2 regions of the Roseomonas cutis genome follow, and region 2 is predicted to be linked to the other one. Evidence: predicted binding sites of a transcription regulator. Region 2 holds the regulator's gene; the other holds the start of a gene.
The links. The regulator LexA, encoded in region 2, represses DNA repair genes until DNA is damaged. The targets are predictions, from matches to a motif close to TGTTCTANNTANGTTC.
Positions count from the first base shown of each region.

Region 1: LPC08_RS07810 (putative DNA modification/repair radical SAM protein) is a predicted target of LexA. The motif match lies at 2,639-2,654, and genes of this name have one in related genera.

Region 1 is NZ_CP087719.1:1,695,339-1,699,515, forward strand. Features, by position in the region: gene LPC08_RS07795 (hypothetical protein) at 56-757, opposite strand; gene LPC08_RS07800 (LysE family translocator) at 901-1,530, shown strand; gene LPC08_RS07805 (hypothetical protein) at 1,701-2,543, opposite strand; gene LPC08_RS07810 (putative DNA modification/repair radical SAM protein) at 2,658-3,974, shown strand; gene LPC08_RS07815 (UdgX family uracil-DNA binding protein) at 3,967-4,177, shown strand, end outside.
Region 2 is NZ_CP087719.1:2,040,159-2,044,335, reverse strand. Features, by position in the region: gene LPC08_RS09480 (ComEC/Rec2 family competence protein) at 1-1,323, shown strand, start outside; gene lexA (transcriptional repressor LexA) at 1,342-2,088, opposite strand; gene LPC08_RS09470 (molybdopterin molybdotransferase MoeA) at 2,216-3,421, opposite strand; gene moaC (cyclic pyranopterin monophosphate synthase MoaC) at 3,421-3,897, opposite strand; gene trpC (indole-3-glycerol phosphate synthase TrpC) at 3,909-4,177, opposite strand, start outside.

The DNA of each region.
Region 1 (4,177 bases), 340 kb from region 2:
AGGATGGCCGGGCGCCCGCCGCACCCTGCCGCCCCCCTTCCGGTGCCTGCGGGAATCAGGCGTAGGGCCAGCCGGCCTTCAGCACGTCGGCATAGTAGCGCTTCAGGGCGCCGGGGTCGGGCAGCAGGCGGTAGCCGCCGCCTTCGGCGAAGGCGACGAAGCGGCGGCGGCCCACCACGGCCCCCTGCCGGATCTCGCGGCAGGTCGCGTTCGCCGTCTTCCAGTCATCGTTGGCACCGTGCTCGACGGGGATGTTCAGGTCGCGGTTCAGCCGGTCGAACAGGCGCTCGGCGTCCAGGTTCGTCCAGCGCGCGGCATGGCCCGGGCCGTCGCGGGTGAATTCCAGCCGCTCGTAGCGACCGCCCTCGGCCAGCCAGACGGACATCAGGTCGTAGTCGCCGACGATCAACTGGCCGTTGCCGCGCCGGACGAGGTCGTTGCCGACCTTCAGCCCCTCCTTCTCCTCCTCCGGCTTGCCCGTGACGGGGATGCCCAGCGTCGCGAAGCGGCCGGTGGAGACGCCGGGGCAGCGGACCACGAAAAGCACCTGGCATTCCATCGCCACGGCCCGGAAGGTCGCCACGTCGCCCGGGTCCATGCCGGTGAGGCCGGCGATGTGGTGGTCGTGCGCGGAGACCTCGCGGTCGGCGGCGTCGCGGAAGACGGTGTGGTGCAGGCCGCGCCCGACCACGGCCCGCTCGGCGCCCTTCCGGCCGTTGGAGATCAGGAAGCTGTCGTAGCGGATGGGAATGCGCATGCGGCGACGTCCTCGGCTTGGCCCGGTGGCCTGTCGGGCGGGGCCAGCCTATCCGGGCGGGCCAGGGCGCCGCATCATCCGGACGGAGGGTCCGCCGCGTGGGCGGCCCTGGCCTCATGGCATCCGGGAGGGAGTCCGCGACCATGACCTTCGAGACCTGGCTGGCCTTCGCCGCTGCCTCCTCCGTGATGCTGGCCATCCCCGGGCCGACGGTGCTGCTGGTCGTCTCCTACGCGCTGGGGCAGGGCTGGCGCACCGCCCTTCCCATGGCGGCGGGCGTGGCCCTGGGCGACTTCACCGCCATGACCGTCTCGGTGCTGGGGCTTGGCGCCCTGCTCGCGACCTCGGCCGCGGTGTTCACCGCGCTGAAATGGGCCGGGGCGGCCTATCTCGTCTGGCTCGGCGTGGCGCTCTGGCGGGTCGGCGGCAGCACCGGGCCGGGCGTGGCGCGCGGCCCGGCCTCGGCACGGCGGATGTTCGGCCATGCCTGGCTGGTCACCGCGCTGAACCCGAAGAGCATCACCTTCTTCGTGGCCTTCCTGCCGCAGTTCCTCGATCCGGCCGGGAGCCTCGGCACCCAGATCGTGGTCCTGGAGGCGACCTTCCTGCTCCTCGCCTTCGCGAACGCGCTGGCCTATGCGCTCGCCGCCTCGCGGGCCCGCCGGGTGGCGCGCAGCCCCCGGGCCATGGGGCTGATGCGGCGCATCGGTGGCGGGCTGCTGGTCGCGGCCGGGCTGGGCACCGCGGCGCGCGAGGTCGCCGCGCGGGGCTGACGGCGTGCGGCGGAGGGGGCCGCCGCGTCCGCCGCCCGGTGCGGTCCCTCGGGACCCGCGCCATCCTCCTCCAGGATGGGAACCGGCCCGAAGGGCTGGCTGGCGCGGCACGCGGGAGAGGCCAGCGTCGGCGCGTCGACGAGGCGCACCTCCCAGGGCCAGCCGGGCGGCTAGCGCGCGGCGGGGGCCGTGACGCCGCTCACGATGGTCTCGGCCCGCGACACGATGTCCGAGGCGAGGCGTTCGCTGAAGCCGCAGAGGAAGCCCAGCACCCAGATGACGTAGCGGTTGCTCGGCGTGTCGCGGAAGTAGTCGCTGACGCCGCTGAGCGTGATGAAGCCGGATTTCAGCACCGAGTAGACGATGAGCGCGAAGATCAGCGCGACCACGGGCTTGAAGAAGGCGTTCGCCGTCAGGATGAAGGGGTGATAGGAGGACAGCGCGCCGAACTGCTCCATCCGCGTCACGATGCTGGCATTGGCCCCCAGCACCGCCGAGGCGAACAGCGGGACGACATCCAGCTTCGACATGACGACGATCGACCCCGCATCGGCGACGGGCAGGGTGCCGGACGGCATGAGGAACGCCTGCACCAGCCCGAAGCAGAGCAGGGTCAGGAGGGTGGAGCTGAGCACGCCGAGCAGCACCAACGGCACCGGCGCCCCGCCATCCGTCTGCCGGACCAGCCAGCCCGTCATCCCCTTCTCGGCGCTCCAGAGGTCCAGGGCGAGCTGCTGCCGGATGGATTGCAGCGCCGCGAGGTCCACCTTCTCTTGCCCGCCCAGCACGGCGGCCAGGGCCGCGAGGCGCAGCGGGCTGGTGCTCAGCCCCGCCCGGCGGTAGCGCTCCAGCACGTCGATCAGCTTCGGCAGCTCGGTCTCCAGCCCGTTCTCCAGGGGCTGGGTCAGGCGCTGCAGCACGACGGGCATGAGGGCGGTCGGATCGCCGGCCAGGACGGGCAGGCCGGGCGCCTCCGGCAACGGCCTGGCGGCAGCATCCATGGCGGCGGACATGGTCGCGTCCCCGAGGGTCCAGGGCAGGACGTTACACCTTCGTGCCGAAACGCCGCCAGGAATTTCGGGGATCGGGCCGTTGCGGGACCAGCAAGGAACATAATATGAACGAACATGCCTGGAACCCGCATGGACCTGCGCCGCAAGCTGGAGATCCTGGCCGATGCGGCGAAGTACGACGCCTCCTGCGCCTCCTCCGGCACGGAGAAGCGCGACAGCCTGGATGGCGGGCTGGGCAGCACGGAGGGCATGGGCATCTGCCACGCCTATGCCCCCGACGGGCGCTGCATCTCGCTGCTCAAGGTGCTGCTGACCAATGCCTGCGTCTATGACTGCGCCTACTGCATCAACCGCGCCGCCTCCAACGTGCCGCGCGCCCGCTTCACGGTGGAGGAGCTGGTCGGGCTGACGCTCGACTTCTACCGGCGCAACTACATCGAGGGGCTGTTCCTCTCCTCCGGCATCATCCGCTCGCCCGACTACACGATGGAGCAGATCGTCCGCGTGGCGCGGGAGCTGCGCCTGACCCATGGCTTCAAGGGCTACATCCACCTCAAGACCATCCCCGACGCCGACCCGGCCCTGCTGGCCGAGGCGGGGACGCATGCCGACCGGCTCTCCATCAACATCGAACTGCCGCGCGCGGAGAGCCTCGCCGCCCTGGCGCCGGAGAAGGAGGCAGGGTCGATCCGCCGCGCCATGGGCCGGCTGCGCCTGCGCCTGGACGAGGCGGAGGCGGCCAGGGCCGCCCCCTCCCGCGCCGCGCCGCCGCGCTTCGCCCCGGCCGGGCAGTCCACCCAGATGATCGTCGGCGCCGATGCCTCCAACGACGCGCAGGTGCTGGCGACCTCGGCCGGGCTCTACGGCTCCTACCGGCTCAGGCGGGTGTACTACTCCGCCTATTCGCCTATCCCCGATGCCTCCGCCGCCCTGCCGCCGGTGGCGCCGCCCCTGGTGCGGGAGCACCGGCTGTACCAGGCGGACTGGCTGATGCGCTTCTACGGCTTCGGCGCCGGGGAGATCGTGGCCGGCGGGCCGGAGGATGGCGCGGCGGGGATGCTCGAGCTCGACATCGACCCCAAGCTCTCCTGGGCGCTGCGCCATCGCCACCGCTTCCCGGTGGACCTGAACCGCGCCGACCGCGAGCTGTTGCTGCGCGTCCCTGGCCTGGGCGCGAAGACGGTGGAGCGGATCGTGGCGGCGCGCCGGCACCGGACCCTGCGGCTGGAGGATCTGGCCCGGCTGCGCGTGCCGCTGCGCAAGGTCGCGCCCTTCCTGCTGGCGGCCGGCCATCGCCCCCGGGCCGGGCTGCTGGACCGCGGCGACCTGCGGGCGCTGCTCGCGCCGGCTTCCGGCTTCGGGGAGGGGGTGGCGCAGCCGGCGCGGCCGACGCAGTTGCCGCTCTTCGCGCCGGAGGCCATGCGTGCATAGCGTGGCGCTCGACGGTCCCGCCGACTTCGCCGGCTGGCGGGCGGCCACGCGCCGGCTGGTGATGGCCGGGATCGCGCCGGAGGAGGTCGCCTGGCGGGTCCCCGGCGATCCTGCCCCCCTCTTCGGCGGGCCGCCGCCCCCCGAACCGCCCGCCGGTTCGGCGCTGCCGCGTGTGCCTCGCGCCTTCCTGGAACTGGCGGAGC
Region 2 (4,177 bases):
CTGGGATTCGGCACGACACGGCTGCTGCTCGGGCTGGTGCCGCCGCTGGCGCTGCGGCTGGACGGCAAGGCCGCGGCCGCCGTGGCCGGCCTGATGCTGGGCGGCTTCTATACGGTGCTGACCGGGTCGCAGGTGCCGATGCTGCGTTCCTTCGCCATGGCGGCGCTGGGGGTGGTGGCGCTGTTGCTGGGGCGGCGGGTGATCTCGCTGCGCGGCCTCGCCCTGGCGGCGGCGCTGGTGATGCTGTGGCAGCCGGATGCACTGCTCGGCCCGTCCTTCCAGATGTCCTTCGGCGCGGTCATGGCGCTGGCCGCGACGGCCGAGGCGATGCGCGGCCGCCTGCTGCTGTGGCGCGGCCAGGGCGAGGCCTGGCGCCGGGTGGCGCTGGCCGTGGGCGGGCTGATGCTGACCTCGCTGGTGGCGGGGGCGGCGACCACGCCCTTCGGCCTGTACCATTTCGGCCGCCTCCAGCTCTACGGCGTCGCGGCCAACGCGCTGGCGGTGCCCATCACCTCCTTCCTGATCATGCCCGCCGGGCTGGCCGCGGCGCTGCTCATGCCGCTGGGCCTTGAGGGCATGGCGCTGGCACCGATGGGCTGGGGGGTGGAGGCGGTGCTGTGGGTGGCAGGGCAGGTGGCCTCCTGGCCGGGCGCCGTCGCCGCCACGCCGCCGATCCCGGCCTGGGGCCTTGCCGTGCTGGCGCTGGGCCTCTGCTGGCTCTGCCTGTGGCGCGGCGGGGTGCGCTGGCTGGGGGTGCCGCTGCTGGCGGCGGGACTGGCCTCCGGCCTCGCGGCCGATCCCCCCGACCTGCTGGTGTCGCAGGACGGGCGGCTGATCGCCCTGCGCACGGCGGAGGGTGTCTGGCTGGAGCGGGCGAGCGGCGCCAGCAGCTTCACCCGCGACAGCTGGCTGCGCGCCTGGGGGGAGGGGGAGGCGGAACGCCTGCCGCCGGAGGGTGACCTCGCCGGGGGAGCCATCCGCTGCGCCAGCACGGGATGCGTCTTCCGTCCCCGGCCGGACGCCGCCGCCGCCGCCCTGCTGCGCGCACCGACCGCGCGACGCGGGCAGGCGGCGCCACCCGTGGTGGCGGAGGGCTGGTGCGGCCAGGCCAGGGTGCTCGTCTCCGCCGAGCCGATCCGTGGCCGCTGCCGGGAAACCGTGGTCGTGGACCGCTTCAGCGTCTGGCGGAACGGTCCCCATGCGGTCTGGCTGGGTCCGTCCGGGCTGCGGGTGCTGTCCGACCGCGACTGGCGCGGCACCCGCCCCTGGGTGCCCCCGATCCCCACGCCCCGCCCGCGCGAGCCCATGGCCCCGGCGGAGTGAGGGGCGAGCCCGGCGAGGTCAGTACCGGCGCAGCAGCCCGACCAGCCGGCCCTGCACCTTCACCCGGTCCGGGCCGAAGATGCGCGTCTCGTAGCGGGGGTTCGCCGCCTCCAGCGCCACCGAGTTGCCGCGGCGGCGCAGCCGCTTCAGCGTCACCTCCGCATCATCCACCAGCGCTACGACGATGGAGCCGTTGTCGGCCGTGTCGCCGCGGCGGATGATGACCGTGTCCCCGTCCAGGATCCCCGCCTCGACCATCGAATCGCCGGCAACCTCCAGCGCGTAGTGCTCGCCATGGCCCAGCAGCGCCGTCGGCACCTCGATCCCCGTGCCCTGGTCCCGCAGCGCCTCGATCGGCAGGCCCGCGGCGATCCGGCCATAGAGCGGCAGATGGACGGCCGGCGCCTCCACCGGCCGCGTCACGCCCGCGAGGTTCGGCACGAAGTGCCCGCGGATGACGTTCGGCGCGAAGGCGGGGGGCGCCGGGGTAGGCTCGGCCGACGGTGCCGAGGACGGGATCGCGGCCATGGCGGGCTTGGCGGCGGCCAGGTTCTCCGGCAGGCGCACCACCTCCAGCGCGCGGGCCCGGTGGGCGCGCCGCCGCAGGAAGCCCCGTTCCTCGAGCGCGGTGATCAGCCGGTGGATGCCGGACTTGGAGCGGAGGTTCAGCGCCTCCTTCATCTCCTCGAAGGAAGGCGAGAACCCCGTCTGCCGCAGATGACGGTCGATGAAGACCAGCAGCTCGTGCTGCTTGCGCGTCAGCATAGGGAAAATCCTCCGGCGGACTCGCCGGCGAACAAACCGGCAACCCGCCGGCATGTTCTAGATAGGTTCCAATGGGATGGTCAAGCTTGTCCCCGGAATCCACAGGTCCGGTGGCCGGAACGGCGCGTCAGAGGCCCAGCGGCGCCAGCTCGATGATCTCGACCGGCGTGCCGGCCGGGGCGGCCGGCGCGAACGGGGCACGGATCAGCAGGGCATCCGCCCCGGCCAGCAGCCGCAGCATGGAACTGTCCTGCCGTGGGAAGGGCATGGCGACGGGCACCCCGCCCTCGCCGGGGGCGCAACGGGCGCGGAGGTAGTCCTGGCGCCGGTCGTTCGCGGCCAGATCCGCCCCGGCGCGCGCCGGCCGGCTGGGCGTGGGTCCGGCCGGCAGGCCCGCGAGCCGCGCCAGCGCGGGCAGCAGGAACAGCACGCCGCAGACCAGTGCGGAGACGGGGTTTCCCGGCAGGCCCAGCAACGGCACGCCACGCAGCCGGCCCCAGATCAGCGGCTTGCCCGGCCGCATGGCGATCCGCCAGAAGCCGAGCTCGAACCCCTCGGGCCCCAGCGCCGACTGCACCAGGTCGTGGTCGCCCACGCTGGCGCCGCCGGTCGTCACCAGCAGGTCGCAGCCCTCCGCCGCCCGGGCCGCCGCCGCGATGGCCGAGGAGTCGTCGCGCACCACCGGCAGCACCACCGGCTCGCCCCCGGCCGCGCGGACCATGGCGGCCAGGGCATGGGCGTTGGAGGAGACGATGCCGCCCGGCGGCACCGGCTCACCCGGCAGGACGATCTCGTCGCCGGTGGCCAGCAGCCCGACCCGCGGGCGGCGACGCACCGCGAGCCAGGGGTGGTTGCCCGCCGCGGCCAGGCCGATGTCGCGCGCCGTCAGCCGCCGCCCGGCTTCGACCAGCACCTCGCCCGTGGCGAAGTCCAGGCCGCGGCGGCGTATCCAGCGCCCGGCGGCCGGTGCCTCCCCAACCCGCACGCGGCCTTCGAGGGCGGTGGCATCCTCCTGCAGCAGGATGGCATCCGCCCCCTCGGGCAGGACGCCGCCGGTGAAGATGCGCACCGCCTCGCCGGCGCCGAGGGTGCCGGAGAAGGGATGCCCGGCCGGCGCGGTGCCGACGACGCGCAGCTCCGCCCCCGTGGCGCCGTCGGCGGCACGCAGCGCATAGCCGTCCATGGCGGAGACGTCGGCCGGCGGCTGGGTCAGCCGCGCGGTCAGCGGCGCGGCCAGCACCCGGCCCCATGCGTCCGGCAAGGCCACGGTTTCCGCCGGCAGCGGCGAGAGCCCGGCGAGGACCCGGTCCAGCGCCTCTTCGACCGGAAGCATCACGTCGCCTCGTAAAGTCCTGATTTGCCGCCGCTCTTGCGGACCAGGCGCACCGCCTCGATCCGCATGGCGCGGTCCACCGCCTTGCACATGTCGTAGACGGTCAGGGCGGCGACGGTCACCGCCGTCATCGCCTCCATCTCCACGCCGGTCCGCCCGGCAGTGGTGACGGCCGCCTCGATCTCCAGCGCATCCGGCCCGGAGGGCGTCAGCTCCAGGCGCACGGAGGAGAGGGGCAGGGGGTGGCAGAGCGGGATCAGCTCCGCCGTGCGCTTGGCCGCCATGATGCCGGCGATCCGCGCCACGCCGAGCACGTCGCCCTTGCCGGCCCGGCCCTCGACGATCAGCCCCAGGGTTTCCGGCCGCATCGCCACCCGGCCGCGCGCCACGGCCTCGCGCACCGTCTCGGCCTTGCCGCCGACATCGACCATCCGCGCCTGGCCGGCGGCGTCGAAATGGGTCAGCCCACCCTGCATGGCCGGGTCGCTCAAAGCGCCTCGATCAGCGAGCGCGCGGCCTCCCCGGGGTCGGGCTGGCGCAGCAGGTGCTCGCCGACCAGCAGGCAATGCGCCCCGGCGCGGGACATGCGCCGGACATCCTCCGGCGTGCGGATGCCGCTTTCCGCCACGGGGATGCGGTCGGCCGGGACCATCGGGGCGAGCCGCTCGGTGGTGCCGATATCCGTCCGCAAGGTTTTGAGGTTGCGGTTGTTGATGCCGATCAGCCGTGTCTCGAGCGCCAGCGCCCGCTCCAGCT